Regions from separate parts of the Enterococcus raffinosus genome, predicted to be linked through region 2. Evidence: predicted binding sites of a transcription regulator. Region 2 holds the regulator's gene; the other holds the start of a gene.

Region 1 (9,049 bases), on a different replicon from region 2:
CTTATCGAACAAATATCATCGAAGCATTAACTGTTTTGAAAGCTGAGGATCAGCTAGATCGCGTTGAGTGTCGCCAAGCGATTGACTACCTAAAAGAAAAACAATCCGCCAACGGCTGTTGGCAAGCAGAGAAAATTTTTATGAAAAGCTCTTGGATGCCGTTTGATCCTATAAAAAAACCTGGCGCTTGGATCACAGATGAAATTGAATGGCTGCTTTCAGATCAATAAAAAAGATCTCCATGACAAAAAGTCATCGAGATCTTTTCTTCTATGTTAAATCAGTGGCTCAGATGATAATACTCTTCTTCCATCCGTTGCATTCTTTCCCGTTCCTTTTTGTTATACCAAGGAGAAACGGTAAATGCCAAAACGTCATTGATCAGGTAAACAGAGCTATTCACGAACATTGCCAAGCTTGCGGAGCCGTGTCTGAAGGAAATGTACCAAAGAACCATTTGGGCAAGCCCTGAAGCCAACCACCAAAAGTATTGATTATTGTAACGTAAGAAGCTGATAATGCCTGCACTTAAGCTAATTGAAAAGGCGATTGCATCAATCCAAGGACGAGGATCGTCCGTAAAGCGTTGAATCAGAAAGCCGGAAGCAAAGTACACAACGATTGTACTGATAATTGCCACAAACCAGGTTTTCCCAGTAAACTTGCGAATCTTAGACGCCATATTATGGTTCCACTCTTTACTTAGTAATACGGGAATATCCAGTGTGATCATATACGCGATTTGCTCCCCGATGCTTAAGTAGTTTTTAGCGGAATAGCCTACATAAATAAAGCAAATCGCAGAAATAATTCCTAAAATACCATTGACCGATTTCGCGGCGTTAATCGAGAGAATGCACAGTACCCCTAGAGTCGTTCCAATAAAGGTAATCACTGTAAGAAAGGTGATTGGCTGATTGACTAATGTCATCACCTGGCAGCCTAAACTAAAGAAAAAGAGGTAATAATTTTGTTGTGGCCAGCCTTTTAATTGGTGAAGTAAAAACTTGAAATAATTTAACATAATTGGCTCCTTCTAGAAAACGGTCGTTCTTTATTTAGTAAGAAAAAAAGGACGTTTAAAAAATCCCTTTTTCCATCTTTTCACTTGAATAATAGCTTGCGTTCTTGAACGTTGATACGTTCAGCTTGTTGGTTTCTTCCTTGATTTGATTGATCACGATTTCTGCTGCCTTTGGATCAGCAACAAAATCATAGCGGTCTCCATCAATTTGAATTTTGGGACAAATCGTGAAGCTGTCAAACCATTTTTCATAACGTTCATTAACCAGTTTGTAATACTCATATAGCTCTGGATTCGTAGCGATTTGTTCATAATCTCGGCCACGTTTTTCAATCCGCTCCAGCATGACATCAAATGAGACTTTGATGTGTACCAGCAAATCGGGTCTTTTTTTCGGCGCAATCTGTTCTAATTCTTTTAACATCGTATCTAACAAATTATCGTATTGCTTCACTTCCTCCGAACTTACGCGACCAAGGTCCGCATTTAAATGAAAAAGCAGACTGTCTTCATAAATCGAACGATCCAGTACGTTATCTGCTTGCGGCAAGGCATCCTTCATCGCTAAAAATCGTTTATTCAAAAAGAATACCTGCAGCAAAAATGTATATTTTTCTGGATTCGAGTAAAACAATGGCAGTACTTCATTGTCATCCACGTTCTCATAAAATGGTTTTGAGTTCATTTCCTGTGACAACATATCTGTCAGACTGCTTTTCCCCGCACCAATCGTGCCAGCTATCAATAGCATCGTTTCATCCATCCTCTCTCATTAAACTAAAATTTTCTTTCAAATCCTTGATAATAGTACTCCTATTTTTTTTCGAAGTAAAGTCTAGATTTTGTGTCTATTTCGTGATATGTAAAAAAACAACACAATATATAGTGTTGTTGGGCTAGATGCTTTGAATGTGCTTTCTTATTTAATATACCAGTAAAAAACCCCTTTGCTCCCGCAAAGAGGTTTCTAAATTAATACTCAAACTGACGGTAATAGCGACGAATATCCAACGGATGACAATTTAATTTCTCTACATGGGCATCGATTCGTTGGGTCACACAATGCATCAATAGATGCGGCAATACGCGTCCACGGTTTTTCTCACTGATACCTTCAATCGGATAGTCCTTTGAATCAATGAAGGTATAGTTCCCGCAAATACGTGGCAGCAAGTTTTTCACTCGCTCTGCCAATGGTCGCTGTTCATCTTCTCCTAAGAACAAAGTCACTGGCGTTGTTTCGTCCACGATTTCTAATGTTCCATGTAAGAATTCTGCTGCATGAATGGATTTAGAACGCAGCCAACTTTGTTCTTCCCAGTAGCACATTGCATAAGAGTAGACCGCTCCCCATTGATTTCCGGCTCCAATAAAGTAATGCATAGCATCATGGCGATGTTTTTCAGCAAATTCACGTCCGAAATCCTCCGCTTGTTTCTCAGCTTCTACTAACCCTTTCGCTAGGTATTGTTCCAGCTCACCATAGTATTCCTCATAATCAGGGAAATCTCCATTTTTATTCATCAAGCGATCTGCAGCCATAAAGAACTTGATTTGTTCCGTTCCAGGCGCCGGATAAGTAATCACATGATCACAGCTTTCCGCTAAGCTAGTGCCCGCAGTATCAATAAATCCTAATAGTGTAGCCCCTACTTTTTTGATTTCCTTCACCGCTCGGACGACTTCTTCAGTTGTTCCTGTCACTGAGGAAAGAATGACCAGTGAATCTTTAGTTAATCGACGGTTTCCGGTAGTGTAGTATTCTGCTGCATGCTGTACATATGCTGGTAATTCACTGCGGCCGTTAATGTATGTTACTGCCTGCATAGCCGATGCATAGGTTCCGCCAATCCCTAGATAAAAAATATTGTCATAGCCTTTTTCCATAACTTCGTCGATAATTTGTTCAACCTGTGGACGTAATGCCAAAGCCCCTTGAATATCATCAATCTGTTGCTGCTCGTTAAATTTCAACATGTTCTAAACCCCTCAACTTTTATATTTTACTTTTTAATACCGAATCAAAATCATCAAAAATTCGTTTGCTTAAATCGATTCCTTTTGCTGTCGCTGTGCGATAAGCGAATAATTGGAATGGAATAATCAATAGTAATGGTGAGAAAATCTCTGGAATCGTGATAGCTAGGCCCAAAGTATTCTTATCAGAACTTTTTTCTGTGGTTACTTTTAGAATACTTCCGACAGAGCTATCCATATAATCCGCTAATGCTTGTGATCTGCTTTGATTGACGCTTGGTGTTTCGATGAAGAACAGTGTATGCTCCCAATTTGCTTCTAGATAAGGGCCGTGCATATATGCTTCCAGTTCAAAGCCTTGGCTGGGACGGCGAACTGTTTCCGTGAATTTCGTCTCAAATTCCTTCGCCGTTCCCCAGTTTGGTCCATAGCCTAGAGCAACAAATCGGCCACCAAGCTTCAAAAGCGGTTCATGCTGTTTAAAGAACTCATCAGATTGGGCAATCACTGCTGGAATTTTTTCAATCGCCTTCTGTAATTCTTCCTTCAGCTCGACCAAACGTTGCTCATCAATTTTATTCTTCGATACCCCTACTTTGATCGCTAATAAAATCAACTGTAAAATTGTCGCCGAAAAGCCTTTCGTTACAAAACCAACTGTTTCAATTCCAGTGTTTAAATCAATGACAGTATCGACGACTTGAGCAATCGGACTGTCTAGATCACTCGTCAAAACGATTCGTTGAATTTCCTGCTCATCTAATTGCTTCATCGCATCGATGGTGGAAGCACTCTTTCCGCTTTGCGACACACCGATGATTGTATCTGTTCCCTTAATCAATCGTCCATAATGGTTGAAGTTATAAGGCTCTTCAATAGTGATGCTCACATCCGCCAGATGTTCAAATGCTGCCTTCGCAGACAAACAGGCATTGTTGGAAGAGCCGGTAGCCAAAATGGTGACGGTAGCCATTGTAGAAAATTTCGAATCGCTGGAAAAATCATAGTCCTTCAAAACTTTAGATAATGTTTCCTGCTCTTGATTGATGTAATCAAGCATTGTTTTTGTTGTCATTCTATTCCTCCATTCTTAAAAGAGACCGATCCATGAACCAAGGATGCCAAAAATAGCTAACCCTAATAAAATCGTCAATGCTTTGACTTCCTTTTTCAACAGATAGAAGACTGCTCCGAAAGCGCCTAAGGATAAGATTCTTGGTACAATATCATCAAAAATACTTTGTACGGTCACAGCATTTTCTCCCGTACCGATTTTTAGTGGAATGTTGATATCGATCATTGAGGCGGTCATTCCACCAACAACCATCAACCCAATAATCGAAGCGCCTAATGTTAGACTGCCCATCATGCCGTTTTCTTGAATTTTCTTCAAAAAGCCTGTCCCTAATTTATAGCCCCATGAAGTTGCAAAATAGCGGAACAATAAATGTGGAATATTAAAAATAACCAAGAATAGAATCGGGCCTAAGATATTTCCTTGCATGGCTAGCGACGTTCCTACACCTGTAGCGATCAAGCGTAGGGTTCCCCAGAAGAAGGAGTCACCAATGCCGGCTAGCGGACCCATTAATGAGGTTTTAATATTATCAATGGTCGAAACATCAAAATTGGGGTCGTTGGCATTTTCTTCTTCCATCGCTGCGTTAATCCCCAAGATCAGCGTTACAATATGCGGGGTAGTATTGAAGAACTCTAAGTGACGCTTCAATGCGGCAGCCATTGTTTCTTTGGTTTTATACAGCTTCTTCAGGATTGGAATCATGGCGTAGCAGTAGGCGAGATTCATCTGACGTTCATAGTTCCAAGAGAATTCCATTTGGAAAGAGCGCCAAAACACCTTGCTTAAATCTTTTTTCGTGATTTTTAACTCATCTTTTTCATTAGAAGTCATCATCAACTACCTCCCCTGTTGAAGTTTGAGCACTATTATTCTGACCGCCGTGCACATTCATAATATTCACCACAACCACCGCAACGATGGCGCCGAAAATAGCGATTCCTGTTACCGGAATTTCTAAATAAGCAGCTAGAGCAAAGCCTAAGAAGAAATACGGAGCCACTTGCTTATTGATTAATAATCTAGCAAGCATGGCAAACCCTAATGCTGGAATTAAACCAGTCGCCACAGATAAGCCGTGTTGAATAAATTCTGGAATCATGGCTAGCAAATTACCGACTGTTTTACTACCCACCATAAATGAGATCATTACGACTAAACCAAGCATCAAAGAAAGTCCCAGACCAGCGGCTAAGTGCATTCGTTCAACACCTTTATAATTGGCCTCTTCAGCGTATTTATCAGCCTTTTGGTTCATAATTGGAATTAAAATTCCAAGATAAATATTTTTCAGAATCAATGTCAAGGTCGCAATTGGCAATCCTAGAAGCAAAGCTGTTTCTGTTCCTGCACCGGCGGTAATCGCAAAGGCGGTTCCTAAAACACCACCAGTAACAACATCCGGCGGAATCGCCGCTCCGACTGAGAAGGAACCAATAAATGCTAACTCTAATGTTGCCCCCATAATAATGCCGGCCTTCATATCCCCTAGTACGATCCCCGTAAATAATCCCGTTACGATTGGTCGGGACAAGAGCGAGGTCCCTAACGCATACTCAGACTGAGCAATAAATGCGACTAACCCAAGTAAAATTGCTTGAATAAGCATATTTCTTCAACCTTTCTTTTTTAAAGAACTTCAGTGACAGCGACTTTTTTATCAGTAGGAACTTGTCGAATTTCAACTTCAATCCCTTTGTTTACCATTTCCTTTAGAACTTCTTCCTCTTCCGGTAAAACATTTACCGCTTTCCCGATGCTTCTTGTGCCTTCTTTTGCCTTGATGCCGCCTAAATTAATTTTTTGGATCTGTGGATACGCATCTGCTAGTTTTTTTGCATCTGCGATCGATTCCACGACGATAAACAATTTATATTTGTCTGTCACGCCGCTTTGAAGTGCCGCAATCGAGTCTTCAATATTTTTGATAACCAATTTGACTCCCTGCGGCTTGGCTAATTTGATCGTTGTTTTACGCAGCTCATTTGTAGGAACGTCATCATTTGCGATCAAAATACAATCGGCTCCCAACCCCTGCGTCCATGAAAATGCCACTTGCCCATGCAATAATCGATGGTCCACTCTTGTTAGTAAAATCATTTTTTTCTCCTCCATTTCTTATGATTAAAATTCTTCTTCTGCTAGTTCCTTTTTGACCACTTGATTACAAAATTGGATCATCTGTTTCGATGACTCCAACGCTGTTTCGATGAGCTGCGGCAGAGATTCAGCGCTTTGCAGCTGCATCGTTAGTTCTACTAAAAATGGCAAATTCATTCCTGCGACTAAATAGAAGTTCGAACGATCAATATGACTTAAAAATTCATTATTTACACTGCCGCCGAATAAATCAGTCACCACAACCAATTCTTGCTGGCGATACTTTTCCAGCAGTTCATTTACTTCTTTTTCTAAGTCGAAATCTTCTGTTAAATAGCAATCTAATGTTTCCACTGTTATTTGGGTTCCGCAGATCAGTGCTAAAGAAGAACGCATTCCTGACGCTAACTTGCCATGGGATGCTAGAACCAGTTTTCTTTCCAATACGATTCACCTCTCAATCTCTTCTACACTTATAATAAAAGCAAGCGGTGTGCCAACTTTAGTGGCGCACCGCTTGCTTTGCTAAAATTCTTCGTCTTTCATAGAAGTATCAGACTTTTCATGGATAATATCGAATATATAAGCGAGTTCAGAATCAGGGATCGTGACACTATAATCTCTTTCTATGACACTAAACGCCTGTTTGATGATTTCCAAGAGTTCTTTTTGACACTGATACAGTTCCGCATAACCTTCGTAGGTCTCAATCGGAACATTTCGGATTAGCCGTTCGATCAAACAACTAACATGTACATAAAGAGCAAGCTTTTTCGCGTTTGATAGCTGGATTCTTCCAGCCAACTCTAAGTCACGCATAAATAGATCGATCTCACTCATAACTTTATCTGTATCAAGTATAGTAACTGAATCAATGACCTTTTCCAAAGAAAAATTACGAATCACATTGGTATTGAAAATCTGATTTTCTTCCTCCGTCATCACGGAGGCTAACCATTCTGTAAGGATCTGCTGTTCATCACCAGAAATCAGTTCCTCTAAGGATAAATACGGCATCTTTGGAATTTGAGGATCATCGGTACCAATAATTCCTAACACGTCATAAACTGAAAAAACAGTCTCATCTAGTTTTTTCTCTTCTAAAACACGATACTCGTAAGGAAGTATCTTCAACTCACACGTACTAGGCAAGCTTTTTTCAAGTAAATGACAAATTTGCGTAGCTGTTCCGATTCCTGTTTGACAGGTAGTCAATAACGCTTTGGTTCGGTTTTCCTCAGGATAAATGATTTCCCAATCAAAATGTGCTTCCTCGGCAGATTTAGTTGCCAGCTCATTCAATGTTCGTTGAAACTTGATATTTTCACCCACAGCGATCGCTAGTGGCGTAGTTACGTTGTTCATAATAACGATCGGAACATTGATTTGTTTTGGAAAGTATTGATAAATTTCCTTGAGACTACCCATATCTACTAGAATAACCAACCCATTTGAGATATCATTGTTTTCACTATAATCCAAAATTTCTTCCGCGATTTGCTGCGGTGTCACATCCAAAGGCATATCAAAGGATTCAAAAACATCTTTTCCTAAAAAGCGATTGGCTACATTGGCGATACTGCTGGCCGTCGCATAGCCATGAGCGACGATTACCGCTTTTGCCATTCCTTGCTCTTTCGTCCAATCAGCCTTTTTCAAATATAGGGTCAATACAATGCGATCCATTGCTGATATTTCGATATCTACCTTTGGCTTACACAGCTCAAGAATTCTCTGAACATAATGATAGCTCGCTGGATAGGCTTCAGAGATTTGTGTTTCTAGCTGACGTATCAGCTCCATGATTTGAGTGTCCTCAGACATCCAACGACTAGAGCCTCGCTGAAATAAGTAGTACCCGACAGCATAGACACTATTACCGTTAAACTTAATCTGATAAGCACTTTCCATTTGTCGAAAAGTTTCACGAACATATTGAGTAAGATACAAGAGCATCTCATGCTTTTGCTGACGATCCGTTTCAAACAGCAGGTAATCAAATAGCTGATCGACGATTTCTTTTAAATTCAATTGACAGTCGCTTAATCGCCCTTGAGACTTTTGATATTCCAAAATCATCTTAGTAAAAGAATCCTCTACTCGTTTCTGGCTCTGGGTATTTGCTAACATTAAAGTATCCAGACGCGATTCACTATTGATCAAAACTTCCTCAGGCAGTGAGTTTTGCAAATTAGAACTATTCATTGAAAGCAAAGATTCTGGCAAGTGATAAATAGTCAGCTTTACTGGCTGGTCAGGACTTACTTCAGAAAGCGCCTTAGCTGTCATGACTTTAATGATATTTTTTAGCTCACCGATGTTCCCCTTAAAGTTTCCACTAGCCAATAATTCCAAAGTCTGCCCTGTAATCAGCAGCTCCCTTTTGATTTTCGTCTGTTCATGGATCAAAAAAGAATAGATCAATTCTAAACGTTCATTTCTCGCTCGCTCCTGCAAAGAAGGAATCGTCACTTGAATTGGGATACGCCGAATAAAGGTATTCAAAAAATTACTCGTTAAATCCTCTGTTGTCGCAAAAAACAATCTGGTATGAACACTTATTGGGTGACTAGTGTCCCCCATCCGATAAATCTCTCCCTGATCTAAATACGTAAAGAGCTTTTCCTGACCTTCCGCATTTAAGCGGTGTACCTCGTCCAAAAATAGTATCCCGCCATCAGCGGCTTCAAAGGCTCCCTTCCGATCCGTCTCTGCTCCTGTATAGGCTCCCTTCACACTGCCAAAAAGATTACTCGTCAACAATTCAGGATTGTTCGCATATTGAGCACAGTTTAGGGTGATGAACGGTGCGTCTTCTGGTAACAGCTCTTTTTGAATGCAATAATGATGAACCAGCTTGACTAGATAGC
Region 2 (9,049 bases):
AAAAAAATAAAGGCTCTTTGTCTTTCCATAGCCACGTGGCCAGCTTCTTCAAATTCATTGCAGCAAACACTAGCATCGTTTTTTAGCACTTGTATTCAGATAATAACCGTGTAGAAAACTTGCTAAAACAATGCTTTAGAAATCTTTATAGTAACGTATGTACAAACTTGTGTTTTACTTTCTTTCTGATAAAATAATTAATAGAACAAATTACGGAGGGAATGAATTTGTATAATATGAAGGCTCGGAAAATAGGCAAAACGATTGACGAAATTGAGGAAGGTGACTCGTTATCGTTAACGGAATCGATCGAAGATAATCAGATTCTTTTATACTTAGGTTTGACAAATGATGCGAATCCTTTGTACATCCAACACGACTACGCGAAAGAAACTGAATATGAGCAACCGCTTGTACCATCAATAATGTTGATGGGAATCATAACAAGTGCGATTTCAAAACATTTACCAGGGCCGGGGTCTCACGTTGTGAATTTCTCGATCAATTTTATTGATCCGGTTTTTCACTATGAAACATTGACCTTTGAGTTTGAAGTAATTAAAGTTGATAAAATGAAAGATGTCGTTACGATTTCTGTTGAAGCGGTAGAATCTGCTGATAACGAAGAGAAACGCATTTTAGATGCGGTGGTCATGGTTAAACCGCCACAAGTACAATTAGGAGATGATATAAGTGAATAATCAAGAAACACGGGTTTACGGATTGAACCGTTTCTATGGGAAAATCTATGCTTTCCTTGCTTTAGGAATTGGGATTAGTGCAGTAATTTCATATATGGCTTTAGGACCATGGATATCACAAGTTAGTAATTTTATTAACAATTTTCCCTTAGGTTTCTGGGGAATTTGGATCGCTGAGATTGCTCTTGTAATATTTCTTGGCGTCAAGGCACAAAAAAATCCAACCTTAGCGATTGGTGGCTTTATTGTATATTCTGCATTGAATGGTCTCACTTTAGCCGTTACATTAGCGATGTATGATATAGGGACAGTTACACAAGCGTTTGTAACTGCATCAGCGACTTTCTTAGTAATGTCGTTAGTAGGCTCTTTTACGAAGCGTGATCTTTCTGGAATCGGACGTGCAGCTTTAAGTTGCCTGCTGGGTATAATCATCGCGATGTTACTCAATGTTTTTGTATTACACAGTGGCGCGGTTGATTTCTTCATTTCTATCTTAATGGTTGTAATTATGTCTGCAATCACAGCTTATGACAATCAGATGATTCGAAAAATTTATCTCGGAACAAATGGCGAAGCAGGAAATGGTGTAGCTGTTTTTATGGCGTTGCAGCTTTACTTAGATTTCATTAATCTGTTTATTTCATTTTTACGAATTTTTGGTAGCAGTAAATAGGGGCGAATGATCGCCTCTTTTTTTGTTTTTAGTTTTGATAGAAGAATCCTGATAAATTTAGCGCATTCTTTTCATTTCATCCAATACTTTGTTAAAATGAAACGTGAAGGTTTAGCGGAATCGTTTAATTGTTGAATATCAGCTTTATTTTGAAAATAAATACCTTAATGGGATTAGGAGTCGAACTTATGAGTGAAAATAAATTATTGTTAGTAGACGGGAACAGTGTAGCTTTCCGAGCTTTTTTTGCCTTGCACAACTCTTTAGAGCGTTTTAAAAATAAAAATGGGTTACATACCAATGCTATCTATGCATTTAATAACATGTTTGAAAATGTAATGGATAAAGAAAAACCAACCCATGTTTTAGTCGCATTTGATGCAGGAAATACAACGTTTCGCACGGCCATGTATTCTGATTACAAAGGGGGACGTTCAAAAACGCCTGGTGAGTTTCGTGAGCAGATGCCGTACTTACGAGAATTATTAGTCGGATTAGGGGTAAAACACTATGAATTAGATAACTATGAGGCAGATGACATTATTGGCACGTTGGCTCATCGTGCGGCAGAAGAAGGCTTTGAGGTGGTTGTATTATCAGGAGATCGTGACTTAACACAATTAGCTACAGATAAAATAAAAGTCGACATTACAGTAAAAGGTGTTAGTGAAATCGAAACATATACTCCTGAGCATGTCGCTGAAAAATATGATGGATTAACACCAAATCAAATTATCGATATGAAGGGACTAGCTGGTGATACCTCTGATAATTACCCAGGTGTTACAAAAGTCGGTGAAAAAACAGCAATCAAATTATTAAAGCAATTTGGTAGTGTTGAAGGTGTATATGAGAACATTGATGAATTAAAGAAGAGTAAAATGAAAGAAAATTTGATCAATGACAAAGAACAAGCTTTTCTTTCAAAAGAATTAGCCACGATCAAGCTGGATGCACCAGTTGATATTTCCATAGAGGAATTGGCTTATCACGGAAAAGATCTAGACAAATTAGTTCCTTTCTTTAAAGAAATGGATTTCAAAGGATTTCTAAGCAAACTAAATGTTGAGGAAGAAGAAGTTGAGTTAGAAGATATTATGTTTGACGTTGTTGATGAATTTACTGAAGATATGTTCAGTCCTGATTCTGCTTTGTATGTTGAAATGTTAGAAGACAATTACCACCTTTCTGATATTGTCGGTATTGCTTGGGGGACGAAGGAAAAAATTTATGTAACAAACGAGCTAGCTTTGTTTGACAGCAGCGTATTTAAAAAATGGTTAGAAACAGCAAACGGAAAGAAAGTATACGATGCAAAACGCACTTATGTTGCGTTAAATCGCTATATTACAAAAACGGAAGGGATCAATTTTGACGTCCTTTTGGCAGCTTATCTATTAGATACCAATGACAATAGTAATGATATTGCAGGAGTGGCTCAATATTACGGCTACACAGAAATTCAAACAGATGAGCAGATTTATGGTAAGGGTGCTAAAAAGGGACTACCAGAAGATGATGAGGTATTTTTTGGACATCTGGCGCGTAAGATTAAAGCTATTCACTTTCTGAACGATAAATTAGAAAATGAATTAGAGGAAAAGAAACAAGACAAATTGTTCTATGAAATGGAATTACCGCTTTCTCGAATTCTTGCTGAAATGGAAATTGCTGGTATTACCGTAGATGCGCAAAGATTACAATCAATGCGTGGTGAGTTCTCAAAACGTCTGCAGGAAATCGAAGAGAAAATTTTTCAAGAAGCAGGTGAAGAGTTTAATATCAACTCACCAAAACAGCTTGGTGTTATCTTGTTTGAAAAAATGCAGCTTCCGATTATTAAGAAAACAAAGACAGGTTATTCAACAGCTGTTGATGTATTGGAGCAACTTCGTGAACAGGCACCAATTGTTGAGCACATTTTGAATTATCGACAAATCGCTAAAATTCAATCGACCTATGTAGAAGGCTTGTTGAAGGTAATCCAAAGCGATAATAAGATCCATACACGCTATATTCAGACCCTTACGCAAACTGGGCGTTTGAGTTCTGTTGATCCTAACTTGCAAAATATCCCCATTCGTTTGGAAGAGGGAAGAAAAATTCGCCAAGCGTTTGTACCTCGAGATGAAAACTGGGTGATCTATTCTTCTGATTATTCTCAGATTGAATTGCGTGTCTTAGCTCATATTTCTGGAGATGAACATCTGAAGCAAGCCTTCCGTGACGGTATGGATATCCATACTAGTACTGCAATGCGTGTTTTTGGTGTGAGTGAAGATGAGGTTACACCAAATATGCGTCGTAATGCTAAGGCTGTTAACTTTGGTATTGTGTATGGTATTTCAGATTATGGATTATCACAGAATTTAGGGATTACGCGTAAAGCGGCTCAGGAATATATCGATACTTATTTTGAGAACTATCCAGATGTGAAACGTTATATGGAGGAAAGTGTACGAGAAGCAAAAGATAAGGGCTATGCAGCTACTTTGTATAATCGTCGGCGTTATCTTCCTGACATTAATGCCCGAAATTTTAATTTGCGATCATTTGCAGAACGTACTGCAATTAATACACCGATTCAAGGAAGTGCGGCGGATATTCTAAAATTAGCGATGATTGAAATGGCTAGACGTTTAGAAGAAGAAAAACTGCAAGCAACGATGCTCCTACAAGTACACGATGAGCTAGTATTCGAGGTCCCTGAAAGTGAATTAGAACAACTTGACAAATTAGTTAAAGAAGTTATGGAAAATACAGTTCAATTAGATGTTCCATTACTGACTGATAGTAATTGGGGAAAAACATGGTACGAGGCAAAATAATGTAAGGCTGGAAGAAATTCCAGCTTTTTGTAGTGTGTCAAATGAATGTGTAGTTTTTTTATAGAAGTCAATACGAACCGGCTAGTCAAGTTTAGAGCAAACTATTTTTCGCTTGATCGGAAAAATGATAACTTAAAGATAAACTTGTTAAATGCTAGCTGAAGGTTTATGAACTTTTTCTTACTAAGAAATAGTAATGTGTTTGAGCGGGTTTGAAAGAAATTATTACTAGTTAGGATGATAGCTATGCCAGAATTACCTGAAGTTGAGACAGTCAGAAAAGGTTTGGTTTCTTTAGTCCAGGGAAAGACTATTGCAAAAATAGATGTTTATTGGCCGCGTATTGTTGAATTTCCGGAAGTAGAAATTTTTCAACAACAATTAATTGGAGAGACTATAGAAACAGTTGAACGTCGTGGAAAATACTTGATTTTTCAATTGACTCATTATGAGATGGTCTCACATTTGCGCATGGAAGGAAAATATGAATATTTTGATCAGCCGACTCCTTTAGATAAGCATAGTCATGTTCGCTTCATTTTTACAGATGGTACTGAACTTGTTTATCATGACGTACGAAAATTCGGACGGATGGCTTTATTGAAAAAAGGAACGGCGAAAGATTATAAAGGATTGACGCAGTTAGGACCGGAACCAACCGATGCAGATTTTAACTTAGTTGATTTCAAAAAACAGCTTAAAAAATCAACCACTATGATTAAGCCTCTATTGTTAAATCAAAAGGTCGTGGCAGGCTTAGGTAATATTTATGTTGATGAAGTTTTATGGTTGGCTAAAATCCATCCTGAACAGCCAGCAAACACATTAAATCCTCAAAATGTTCGTCGCCTACGTGAAGCAATTATTGAAGTGATTGATAAAGCGAAGAAAGCTGGAGGAACGACCATTCGAACCTATTTAAATGCTTTGGGAGAAGCAGGTCACTTCCAGCAAGAGCTGCATGTATACGGTCAGACAGGTAAGCCATGTACACGTTGCGGAACACCAATTATTAAAATCAAGGTTGCTCAAAGAGGAACGCATCTTTGTCCTCATTGTCAGAAATTGAAGAAGGTGTAAAAATGAGTTTTGTCTTAGGAATAACTGGAGGAATTGCCAGCGGAAAATCGACAGTGGTTGATATTTTTAGATCAGAGGGTTTTCCGATTGTGGATGGGGATATTGTGGCTCGGAAAGTGGTTGAATCTGGAACCGAAGGGCTGCTAGCTTTACAACAGGCTTTCGGATCAGCAATTATTGATGAACAGGGCAATTTAAATCGAGAAAAGTTAGGCAAGATGATTTTTCATGATGAAGATAAAAGAGCAAAATTAAATAAAACGCTTGATCCATTTATTCGAAGTGAGATTGAAGCGCAGGTGGAGAAGGCAAAAAAAAACAATCAATTAGTCATTGTTGATGTTCCATTATTGTATGAAGGAAATTATCAAGTTTTGATGGATAAAATAGCGGTTGTCTATGTTACTCCAGAAATTCAATTAAGTCGGCTAATGAAAAGAAATAACCTTCCCAAAGACGAAGCATTAGAACGAATTAGGAGTCAGCTTTCATTGGATGAAAAGAAAAAGAGAGCGGACATTCTTATTGATAATTGTGGTTCCCAAGAAACAACACGTCAACAAGTTATGGATTGGCTAAGAATAAACAAATTTGTTTCTTAAAGAATTCAGCGTCGTAGTATTACGACGCTTTTTTTAGCGCGCTGGTTATGGTAAACTCATGTTATATAAACAAATAAATTTTTTCAATCAACAAAATTTTGTTTTTAAAAAACGATGCAATATAACAAATAGATTTCACGTTTAATCAGTGAATTTAACCAATCATAAGAAAGTGTGGGTGAATTTATGCGTTGTCCAAGATGTAATCATAATAATTCCCGAGTAATTGATAGTCGACAGACTGATGATGGACGAGCGATTCGTCGTCGGAGAGAATGTGAAAGCTGCGGGTTTCGATTTACAACCTTTGAGCGTATTGAAGCGGCTCCTCTGCTAGTTGTTAAGCGTAACGGGGATCGAGAGGAATTTAGCCGTGACAAAATTTTACGAGGCTTAATTCGTTCTGCAGAAAAACGTCCAGTAGCGATGGAGCAGATGGAACAAATTGTCGATCATGTAGAAAATCGTGTGCGCAGCATGGGAGAAAATGAAATTCCAACCAGTCAAATTGGCGAATTTGTCATGGAAGATTTGATGGAAGTTGATGAAATTGCCTATATTCGTTTTGCGAGTGTTTATCGACAGTTTAAAGACATGTCTGTATTTTTAAAGGAATTACAGGAGATCGTTGACAAAGCGAAGTCAACGGATGAAGAGTAGGAGGCATTTTAGTGGCAGAACAACTGAAACCCAGCACCTTTTATACGGTCTATGGTGAGCCACAACTTGATCAAAGTAAACAAGATGCTTTGCTGTATTTATACCAGCCAATTATTGGTAGCTCTGCGTCAAGCTTATACCTGACCTTGATTAGCGATATTATGTTAGATGGGGAAAGTCAAAGCTTGATGCACACCGATTTATTAGCCGCTATTGATACAGGCTTAACAAACTTGATAAAAGCTCGTGAAAAGCTTGAAGGGATCGGTCTATTAGAAACCTTTGAAGTGATGAATGAAGAGATGGGGAGTAGCCTGATATATCAATTGCGCCCACCGCTTGTTCCTGAAAAATTCTTTCAAGACCCATTAATGGCTTACCTATTAATGGATAAAATTGGAAAACACCGATATGAACGTCTAGTCGAACGCTTTAAACCGAAAAACTTTGATACTGAAAATGCCAAAAATATAACAAAAAGATTTAGAGACGTATATCGTTTTGATGAGACTGCTTTTACTAGTCATAGTGATTCTTTAGAGAAAACACAGGAAGTTTTTGAAGATAAATCAGATTTTGATTGGACGTTGTTTACTCAGCAGATAAAACGGTTCAATTTGATTATGACTTTGGATGAGCGAGAGAAGCTACAAACTTTTCAACGACTATATGGATTGAACGAATTGGATTTGGCAGAATATGTTGCTAAAGCAAGTGCCGGTGAAGAAAAAGGGCTGAATTTTAATTACTTGCGTCAACTTATCAACAAAGAGAAACGACCGAATATACCCGCTGAATCGAAAAAAATACCATCAGAAAGTCTAACAACTACCGGAAACTTCTCATCGCAGGAGTTAGAAATTATCACTCAAAGTAAAAAAATTGCTCCGGTTACCTTTCTTCGAGCGATTAAGCGTGAAAAGGGCGGATTCGAAACCAATACGGAAGTTCGATTATTGGAAGAACTAATTGGGCGTAATTTACTACCTAAAAGTGTGATTAACATTATCATTAATTACATTTTAGTCATTCAAAATCAGGCTGTGATTAATGCCAATTATTTAAATGCTATTGCTAATGACTGGGCTCAGAAAAAAATTACCACACCAGAAGAGGCCATCAGTCATGTGCGGAAAAATAATCAGAAATTGGTTCGCAAACCACAAGCTACACGTCCAGCGTACCAAAAACGTAGTGGTCGAAAAGAGGCTTTGCCAGAGCATATTAAGCAGCCGCCGAAAGAGAAGAAGCTAACTCCCGAAAAAGAAGCAGAGTTGAACCGTAAACTAGCGGAATATTTAAGTAAAGAAGGTGACGATTGATGGAAGATGTAGGAAAAGAGTTGAATCGCATCATTAAGAGCCGTGGGGTCGATGGTCGTTACCGCCAAATGATGGAAGAAGTTTTGGCCGATCCGGATGTTCGTCAATTTATTGAAGAGCACAAAGAAAAATTATCGCAAGCAGATATTGAGAAGTCGTTTGCAAAGCTTTATGAGTTTGTTCAAGAAAAGAAAAAGTATTTAGCTTCTGATCCCACGATGATTGCACCAGGTTATGAACCTCAACTAAGTCTAAATTTTCATTTTATTGATGTAACATATGTACCAACCGATGAATTGCTTCGTTTAAAACGTGAAGAAGAGATTCGTAATCGTGTCAATTCATTAGACATGCCGAAGGATATCCGTAAGGCTTCAATACGAAGTTTTGAAGTTACTTCTGGACGAAGTGAGGCATTAGAAGCTTCACTGGATTTCATTAATCAATATGAGTCGAGCCCTAAAATGTTTCATAAAGCATTGTATTTAGTAGGAGATTTCGGAGTTGGCAAAACTTATTTGTTAGGGGCCGTTGCCCATGAACTCGCTGTAAAAGGCTTCGAAACAACACTGCTACATTTTCCAACCTTTGCTGGTGAAATGAAGCAGGCCATTTCCAATGACAGAGTGGGACCAAAGCTTGATGAGGTGAAGAGAGCCCCAATTTTAATGATTGATGATATCGGCGCCGATTCTATGAGTGCATGGATTCGTGACGAAGTTCTAGGAGTAATTTTGCAACATCGTATGCAAGAGCAATTGCCAACCTTCTTTTCTTCTAATTTTAATATGGATCAATTGGAAGAACATTTATCTGTCACGCAGCGGGGAGACGAAGAGCCATTGAAGGCAAAGCGTATCATGGAACGTGTTCGATATTTAAGTAAAGAAATTTGGGTGATTGGCGAAAATCGCCGAAATGGTTAAAAAACGAAAAAATTCTTAGAAAAAGAGAAACGCCCTATTAAAAAGCGCTATCATTTAGCTCTTTTTTAGGGGCGCTTTTTTTAAGGAGTGTTATAATCTATTTTAGGATGTGAAAGTAATGAATGCCAAAGATTTATCGCTTCGATTACAAAAAGCGGCTGAGTTTGTACCTCAAGATGCACGTTTAGCAGATATTGGTTCGGACCATGCTTATTTACCAGTAGCTTTAATGCTTCAAAATAAAATATCTTTTG

What was found. Region 2 encodes NrdR, which represses ribonucleotide reductase genes. Its sites were predicted from a motif close to ACACNATATATNGTGT; they were not measured.
Region 1: J9537_RS15520 (deoxynucleoside kinase) is a predicted target of NrdR. The motif match lies at 1,898-1,913, and genes of this name have one in related genera.

What each region holds. Positions count from the first base shown of each region.
Region 1 covers NZ_CP072889.1:165,539-174,587, forward strand. Annotated here, with positions in the region: gene J9537_RS15510 (hypothetical protein) at 1-230, shown strand, start outside; gene pnuC (nicotinamide riboside transporter PnuC) at 281-1,024, opposite strand; gene J9537_RS15520 (deoxynucleoside kinase) at 1,080-1,787, opposite strand; gene J9537_RS15525 (SIS domain-containing protein) at 1,997-3,001, opposite strand; gene J9537_RS15530 (SIS domain-containing protein) at 3,021-4,076, opposite strand; gene J9537_RS15535 (PTS system mannose/fructose/sorbose family transporter subunit IID) at 4,092-4,916, opposite strand; gene J9537_RS15540 (PTS mannose/fructose/sorbose/N-acetylgalactosamine transporter subunit IIC) at 4,903-5,688, opposite strand; gene J9537_RS15545 (PTS sugar transporter subunit IIB) at 5,709-6,179, opposite strand; gene J9537_RS15550 (PTS sugar transporter subunit IIA) at 6,204-6,623, opposite strand; gene J9537_RS15555 (sigma-54-dependent transcriptional regulator) at 6,705-9,049, opposite strand, start outside.
Region 2 covers NZ_CP072888.1:1,695,419-1,704,467, reverse strand. Annotated here, with positions in the region: partial or broken gene J9537_RS08345 (IS5/IS1182 family transposase) at 1-79, opposite strand, end outside; gene J9537_RS08340 (MaoC family dehydratase) at 237-701, shown strand; gene J9537_RS08335 (Bax inhibitor-1/YccA family protein) at 694-1,377, shown strand; gene polA (DNA polymerase I) at 1,566-4,205, shown strand; gene mutM (DNA-formamidopyrimidine glycosylase) at 4,452-5,285, shown strand; gene coaE (dephospho-CoA kinase) at 5,288-5,887, shown strand; gene nrdR (transcriptional regulator NrdR) at 6,074-6,547, shown strand; gene J9537_RS08310 (DnaD domain protein) at 6,559-7,869, shown strand; gene dnaI (primosomal protein DnaI) at 7,869-8,795, shown strand; gene J9537_RS08300 (tRNA (adenine(22)-N(1))-methyltransferase) at 8,914-9,049, shown strand, end outside.